Regions from separate parts of the Paenibacillus sp. DRB1-1 genome, predicted to be linked through region 2. Evidence: riboswitches for the same ligand, from Rfam matches in the RefSeq annotation. Region 2 holds a riboswitch; the other holds the start of a gene.

Region 1 (4,216 bases), 1.7 Mb from region 2:
CCCAGTTCCTGCCGTAGCGTCTTCAACGCCTCCTCAGAGGCAGGGACATTATGCGCGGTGAGCAAAATGGTAGCAGGGTCACCAGGAGCCAGCCGCATCAGTACAAAAGTCAGCGTGGATACAACGAATACAATGATGAGCAGCTGCGCCACACGTTCCAGTATAAAACGAATCATAGGATACGCAGCTCGTTATTCCGCAATATCAGATTGCGCTGTAATGTAGTAATACTCGATTGGATGGGGTGTAAAACCCTCCACCCCTTTTTTCACACCAAACACATTATCAGGATGCACAATGAACGACTGTGGCAAATCCGCATTGATGATATCCAGCGCTTGTAGTGTCACAGCATTACGCTGCGCTGTATCCTTCGCCAGCTTCAAGCTGTTAAGAATACTCTCTAGCGGTTTGGAACTATATCGGCTTACATTGGCTTCGCTTTTCGAAGAATAAAACATGTCCATAAAATATTGCGGCTCTCCTGTATGAGCAGTAAGCATACTGTACATAGCAAAATCCCAATCGTTTTTGGTCAACGCCTCGTCGATATTTTCCACCTTGCGAATCTTGACCTGGATTCCCTCTTTCAGCAATTGGCTTTGGATGACCTCAGCCATAACAGAGAGCTCCGGACGCTGAGGGAAAGTCAGCAGCGTAACCTCGAACGGCTTGCCTTGCTTAGTCCATGTCCCTTGGGCGTCCTTCTGCCAGCCATCCTTCGTCAACAGCTGCTCTGCCGTTCCCCCCAGCGCTTTACGCTCAACTTTACCAAAGGGAAGAATGCTCGGGAACGGACTGCTTGCTTCCGTACCGAAGCCTCTCATGACGGCGCTCACAATCGATGTGCGCGGAATCAGGCTGTCCACCACCTTACGGTTCGCCGCATCCTTGAATACTGGCGATTCCATATTGTACACGATCATATGGGTGCGCAAGGAGGGAGCCGACAGTACTTGTAGCTTGTCGTTCTTTTTCAGCACCTCTGCGTTATCAACCGGAATATCGGTCGCTACGTCCACCTCGCCGGATTGCAGCGCCATCAGGCGCGAATTCCCGTCCGTAATGAACTTCATCGTCGCTTCAGCCAGTCGTGCCTTCTCGCCCCAATATCCGTCATAACGCTCTACGACCAACGATTGGTCCTTGTTGAACGCTTTGATTTTAAAGGCGCCTGTCATCGCTGGGTAGCTCTGCTCATCTTTCATCGATGCCACATCCAGTACAATCGTCGATGGATCAGCTAGATTGGACACCAACGCCGCATTCGGCTGGTTTGTCGTGATTTTCAAAGCCAGCGGGCCGCTTACATCAATGGACTTCACATTCAGTAAATCCTTCGCCAGATGGCTTTTCTCGATAGAGCGCAGTAAAGATGCTTTTACACTTGCTGCATCCATACTCTTTCCATCATGAAAAGTGACTTTATCCTGCAAGCTGAACGTCCAAACTGTAGGACTATCCTGCTTCCACTCTTTTGCCAGCCAAGCCACAGGCTCCAGCTCTTCATTCAAACGTACTAGTGTCTCACCTGCACCGGATCGCATCACATCCCAGCTATTATCTCCGTGCGGGTCAACGCCCGACGGTTTCCATGTATACGCCATTACCAGCTTTTTATCTGTCGCTGTTTGTTGTACTGACGCGTTTTCACCCTTACCGGAGCTATCCGATGTCTTATTGCTGGCACATCCCGAAAGAGCCATAACTGCCAGCAACAGCATCACCCCTGTACATATCAACCATGAACGCCTGCTACGATTGCTAATCATTCGATGAATCCCCCTCTATCTTGTAAAAGCATATAAACCTAACGCAAAACGCGAAAAAAGCATTCCGGACTACTTGATCAGCAGTCAGAAATGCTTTCATTATAAAATGTCAAAACTCACCTCGAAGCCAACTCCAAAAACATAGAAGGGATCAGATCGGTTTCAGACATTCCGTATGCAGCACGCCTAACCACCTCCCCAGCATCCCGTGGGTCTGACAGTGATGTCAAAACAGGCAGGTCTCCTGACTCCAGGCGCATCTTTCAGGCCTTCCCGGTTCTTCACAGTTCCAGTGGCTGTTCTGAAAGCTCCAGCAGTATCCTGCTGATGCCTGTATACAGTGGCGGGCCCGTGTCGGAATCAACCGAACTTCCCTTTTAAGTGAACACGCTCAAAATCCATCTACATGGTCTCAACAAAACCCCGTACACAGAGTCGTCCGGTTCACACCTGTTTTCTTCCTTTATTTCTTTCCATTACGATCTTATTTTGTTGTCACAGGCTTGTCAATAAATGCTGCACAATAATTTAAATTTGAACGATAAGGTAGAAACAAGACGTAACCTCCAATTGCGTGCACGCAATTGAAGTGTTAAAATTAGGTATAGAGATAATCATCGTGTCCGTATACTAAAAAGAGTCTTCGCCGCGCCAACGGCAAAGACTCTTAGGACTTGAAAGGCTGTGGATCACCACCACGGCGCGCTGCATAACTAAATGTCAATGCAAACGAAACCCACCGTTAGGGGCCAACCTAATTACGCGGTGGGTTTTCGCTTGTTCCGAAATTTTCGACGTAGCCAGCGATAAAGTTTACGAATACTAAACACCAGGCTTAGTAACGTAACCATCCAACGCAACACATCGTAGCACGACACAAGTGTGACCATCGGCTTCACCCCCTTTCGGGAAGCTGCACCGTGGTCCGAAAACATCCACCACTATTCAAAATCCATAAGGTAAATTATACCACGACCTTGCCCACTACTCTAGCAAATTCCTCTAGTAAATAAATCAACTTAAGAGTTAACTTTAGCGCCACTGCACAGTCTCTATATGTCCCCAGACGGCAAGGGTATCTACTATTTAGGCAGCGCCTCTCAGAAGAATCAGGAGGAAGGACGCGGCGTGTACTTTACTTCGAAAATCCAAACCCCGATCTTTATACAGGAAGAGGGTTTCATCAATAACTTCATGCTGCTTAATAAATAACCAGTTCTGGATAACTCCATGCCAAAAAGCCGGAAAAGAGGCATACGTCCTCTTTCCGGCTATCTTATTTTTTCCTAATCATCAAACCTTCTGTGGAACCTCCTGAACCGTCACGCTTTTGACCGATTCGCCCTGTTTTCTCGTCAAAACGATGTTCAAGACAATCGCTGTAATCGAGCCCGAAACGATACCATTTTGCAACAGCATTTTGGCAAAGCTCGGCAGCTGGTCGAACATTTGTGGAAGAACGGCAGAGCCTAGGCCCACGGCAATGCTGCATGCTGCGATCAGCAGATTGCTTTCCTTCCGCAGATCCACTTCTGACAGAATAGACATGCCTGATGCAGCGACCGAGCCGAACATGACGATCATCGCCCCGCCCAGCACAGCGTTAGGAATCACTGTCGTTAAGGCAGCCAGCTTAGGAAGCAAACCAAGAACAACCATGATACCGCCGGCAGCAAAAATAACGTTCCGCGATTTGACGCGTGTGAGTGAAATCAGACCAACATTTTGCGAGAAAGCTGTATAAGGAAACGCGTTAAAAATACCCCCAAGCATAATCGCAAGTCCTTCGGAACGCAGACCATTGACGATCTGCTTCTGCTCCACCTTCTGATCAATTGCTTTGCCTACTGCCAAATAAACGCCTGTAGACTCAACCATACTGACAATATTGACGATAATCATCGTACAAACTGCCATAATGCTAAACTCTGGCTTACCAAAATAAAACGGCTGCGCAACACTCAACCATGAAGCCTCCGCCACGGGAGCAAAATGCACCATTCCCATTCCATAAGCAACCACTGTGCCCGCGAACAACCCAATAAGCACGGAAATCGAGCGCAAAAAGCCTTTTGCCAACCGATTCACAAGCAGAATAACCAGTAGTGTGACTAAGGCCAACAGCAAATTACGTGGCTGTCCAAAATCCGCGCTGCCCTGACCCCCTGCTACATTGTTCATCGCCACCGGAATAAGGGATAGACCGATAATCGTAACCACCGAACCCGTAACCACCGTCGGGAAAAAGCGTAGCAGCTTGCCATACAACGGTGCCGCTAACACCACGAATATACCAGACAAAATAATGGCACCATACGCTGTCGCTAAATTTGAGGTCGAAGCAATCGCGATGATGGGCCCTACTGCCGTAAACGTACAACCTAAAATGACAGGCAGTCTACTACCGAAAAAGCGTGTGCCCATAATCTGTAATAATGTAGCAA
Region 2 (4,216 bases):
CGCAGATAATGGAACAATCATCCGGTAATCAGGCCCTGTCACCAGACGAATGATATGCGGTACAACGAGTCCCACAAAGCCAATCACTCCACATACCGACACAGCGGCTGCTGTCAGCAGCGTGGAAATGATCAGAACAGATAGCTTCGTCGCATCTACATGAACTCCCATGTGAGCCGCCTGACGTTCACCCAAAGCCAAAATATTCAGCACACGTGCCTTATTCCATAGAAATACCAGTCCTATGACCACATAAGGTAAAAGGATTCCTGTATATGACCAACCGCGCAGACTAAGACTTCCCATCGTCCAGTACAATATTTCATTGACCGTCTCCTTCGACATGGCTGTCAGAAAGGAAACAACCGCTCCCAGAAAGGATTGCATCACCACACCCGACAAAATGAGACTTTGTGTCGGAATTTTTCTACCTTCCCGTGCCAACGTCAGCACCATCCACAGCGTCAGCATTCCGGTCGTAAATGCCACTAGCGGCAGCGTCCATATGCCAACAAATGAAAATTGAAGGCCCCAATAAATCAGTACTGCCGCTCCTACCGAAGCCCCCGAGGATACCCCCAGTGTATACGGATCAGCCAAAGGATTACGCAGCACACCCTGAAATCCGGCTCCCGCCAGCGCCAGCGCTGCCCCTACCAACATTCCCAGTAACACTCGTGGCAATCTGACCTTCAAAATAATCTGCTCTGAGGATGTATTCCAATCCGGTGTAAACGTATCGCCTAACCACGGAAGGTGGTTAACCAGAATGCCCGTGATCTGGCTGACCGGAAGCTTGGCCGAGCCGATGCCAAGACAGAGCAGTAGCGTCAGAAACAGCAAGACAAGACCTGTCCCTCCAAAGCCGATCAGTTTACGGTTCATTTGAAAATTTCAGGATACACGCCCTTGGCCACTTCCTTGAGACCTTCCGTTACGCGTGGCCCCGGACGACTGATCAAATTATCATCCACGGCAAATACCCGGTTGTGGCGAACAGCCGATATTTGATCCCATCCACTGCGAGCTTTAATGATTTCGCCGAGCGTTTGACCAGTTTTGTCGTCCTTGACACTTTTGCTGTACAAAATCACGTCAGGGTTCGCAGCAATAATATTTTCTTCACTAATTTGGTACCACCCCTTCTGCGTGGCACCTACATTTTCGCCGCCCGCCAACGTAATCAGCTCGTCCATAAACTCGCCTTTACCAACTGTCCAGCCTGGTGAAAACTCGACGTATACCCGCAGCTTCTGCCCTTTACCGATATTTTTAACTCCTTCTTTCACTTCCGCTACATCTGCTCTCATCTTGTCAGTCACCGCTCTCGCTTCTTTTTGATGATCGGTGATTTTCCCATACAATTCGATGTTAGCTATGACATCTTCAACTGTCTTCGGTTCCGTTTTAAAAATCATAATTCCCATGTCGCGCAGCTTGGTCGTAGCCTGCTCACTAAGTGATATCCCTGCAAAAACGACTTCCGGGTTAGCAGCAATGATCGCCTCTTCGTTCGGTTTCATAATACCGCCTACTTTAGGCTTTTTCGTAGCTGCTTCCGGGTAATCAGAGTAGTCGGAGACGCCAACTATTTCCTTATCCAGACCGATGGCGAACAGCGCCTCGGTTTCTGCCGGGGAGACGGAAACGATTTTATCCGGCGCTTTTTTGAATGTAAATTCCTGTCCTGTTGCATCCTTAACCGTGAGTGGGTAAACTGTTTTGCCCGGAGGCTCTTGTGCGGTTACGGTCTGTCCCGGCTGCTGTGAAGAATTCTGGTTCTCTTTATTTTCAGCATTTTTTCCATTAGCGCCACATGCACTCAGCACAACTGCCAAAATCAGAACCAATAGACCTGTTGTCCAAACCTTTATTTTTTTTCCTGCCATGATTTGCACCCCTTCATAAAAAAATCGTTAAGAGCGTTACTTGAACATCATCAGATATCTTCTAAATCCAGCCTTCTTTTCCTATCAAAAAAACCCCGCATCCTCATATCAGGACACAGGGGTCACGTTAGCGCAGATCGTGCGCAGGCGGCAGCTTCTTTCCGCATGGACAGTCACTGCGAACACGTCATCCTTTCCTCGAAGGATTATGGTGACAGGCGGACGGGCAGGTATCCTGACTTATGGTAAAATGCATGTCCTGAAGTTCTTTCATATGCTTAGTAGCACATAAAGAAGGACTAACGGGCATGTTTCCATTTACAGTGGCGGGACCGCGCCGGACTCACACCGACTTCCCTTTTAACAGCGCAGGCAAGGGAAACCATAGTTTCATCACGCTGCGCCGACCTCGTCTGCTGGATATTTGATGTAGTGGTAGTCAAGCCGTTCTTTTACTTGATGATTATAGGTTAAAAAGAGGCGGCTTACAACCCAAACAGCCTCTTTATCCGCTGGTGTCTAGCCTAATGAGGAAGCATTTCTGCTATGTAATTGTGCCGTCCTGCCAACCTCAATTGAATCCTAAATGATTCTCCCGGCCTCGGATTCAGACTCCAAAAATCATGACCCGGTATCAGCATGCAAGCCAACTGACGAATTACGCCACCATGCGTAACGACCAAAACTGAGGGCGGCGCAGCAGTCAAATCCATGGGTTGAACTTCCATAGCAACACGCCATTCATACAGAGAGTCAAGAAATTTCCGTAGACGATTCACAAAATCTGCCCAAGACTCTCCTCCAGGAGGGGTTATCCGTTGCGGCTCATCAATCCAAGCGCGATACAAAGACACATCCTTGAGCATGTCATACGTTTTTCCATCCCACTCGCCAAAATGAAGCTCTCGCAGACGTGGTTCCATCATAGGAGACATAGTAGATAGGGAACCTCCAGACGTCAATTCTGATTCCGGCACAATGATCTGCAGGGTCTGGCGACATCGCATTAAATCGCTGCAATAGATTCGAGCAAAGGACTGCCCTTGCAATTTTTCTTGCAAAGGCTTTAATTCCTGCTCTGCTCCCGGTAGCAAACCTAAGTCGGAGTGTCCCAGATATCGACGTTCCTTATTCCATAAGGTTGTACCGTGACGAACTAACACGAGTTCCATGTCCCAATGCAGATCTTCTTTAGCATCATACGGCACCTTATCCTCCTGTGAGTTCGGACTTTGTGCGTATTCTACCGTCCTTTTTGCTGCTATATCTTGTTTCAAGAAATGTCACTTCCTGCTCGATCATTATTCAGTGTGTCACTCCTCACCGCACCCATCCCAAGGCAAAACAACCTGCGGCTCCTAACAAACACAATCCTACAAACATACTGGACACGGCGAACATCAGCTGGATCGTATGCCGTATATCTTTCGACTCTAGCGGTCGTATCCAATCGCCCATGTATGCACGAAAGGAGCGCACGCCATGATACACATTATAGCCTCCAAGACGAATCCCCAGTGCACCAGCAACAGCCGATTCCGGGAAGCCACTGTTCGGGCTTGGGTGCAGACGAGCGTCTCGCTTGACTGTGCGCCAGCTTCTTGCAGCATCTCGCTTGTACATCCACGCCGCTACCACAAGCATTGCCGCTGTCAGGCGTGCCGGAATGTAGTTAGCGACATCATCCAGACGTGCTGAAGCCCAGCCTAAATTCAGATACTTCTCATTTTTGTAGCCAACCATGGAATCAAGCGTATTCACAGCACGATAAGCCAGCGCCAAGGGTGCTCCCCCGATCAAGGCATAAAAAAGCGGGGAAATAATCGCGTCCACGATATTTTCAGCGACCGTTTCGACGGTACCGCGTACAATCTCAGGCTCATCAAGCTGTTGCGTATCCCGCCCAACTATCATGCCCAGCTCCCGCCGTGCCGCAGCCAGGTCATCCGCCTGCAACGCTCGGTATACTGCCATTCCTGCGTCCTTTAGTCCTTTGGAAGCAATCGTGGTCGCAATCAGCACCATTTCTACGCCGACAGACAACCACGGATGAATCCAGGCAAGCAAGTGCAATAGCGCCCAGGCGAGCGCAAAGGAGCCTCCCGCCACAATGAGCGGAAGCAGTATGCCCGCACGTTTTAGCCCCCGGTCACTTCGGACCTGGCGGCGAATCAATTTTTCCAATGCCGAAATGGCATGTCCCATACCGATGACTGGATGCGGCAACCACCTCGGATCACCGATCAGCCTGTCCAAAAGGTAGGCTGCCAGGATAATCAAGCTAACTGTCACGCCGCTGCTCCTCCTCCAGCACTTCACCCAATACA

What was found. A riboswitch is a leader RNA that binds a small molecule or an ion and turns the genes downstream of it on or off. The one in region 2 is predicted to bind cobalamin.
Region 1: it holds a riboswitch for cobalamin, as region 2 does, so the genes downstream of both, ACQW03_RS12095 (ABC transporter substrate-binding protein) here and ACQW03_RS04500 (ABC transporter substrate-binding protein) in region 2, are expected to answer to the same signal.

What each region holds. Positions count from the first base shown of each region.
Region 1 covers NZ_JBODQH010000001.1:2,726,382-2,730,597, reverse strand. Annotated here, with positions in the region: gene nikB (nickel ABC transporter permease) at 1-176, opposite strand, end outside; gene ACQW03_RS12095 (ABC transporter substrate-binding protein) at 192-1,772, opposite strand; cobalamin riboswitch at 1,990-2,193, opposite strand; gene ACQW03_RS12090 (nucleobase:cation symporter-2 family protein) at 3,066-4,216, opposite strand, start outside.
Region 2 covers NZ_JBODQH010000001.1:986,431-990,646, forward strand. Annotated here, with positions in the region: gene ACQW03_RS04495 (FecCD family ABC transporter permease) at 1-885, opposite strand, end outside; gene ACQW03_RS04500 (ABC transporter substrate-binding protein) at 882-1,889, opposite strand; cobalamin riboswitch at 2,098-2,291, opposite strand; gene ACQW03_RS04505 (histidine phosphatase family protein) at 2,414-3,166, opposite strand; gene cbiB (adenosylcobinamide-phosphate synthase CbiB) at 3,210-4,181, opposite strand; gene cobD (threonine-phosphate decarboxylase CobD) at 4,171-4,216, opposite strand, start outside.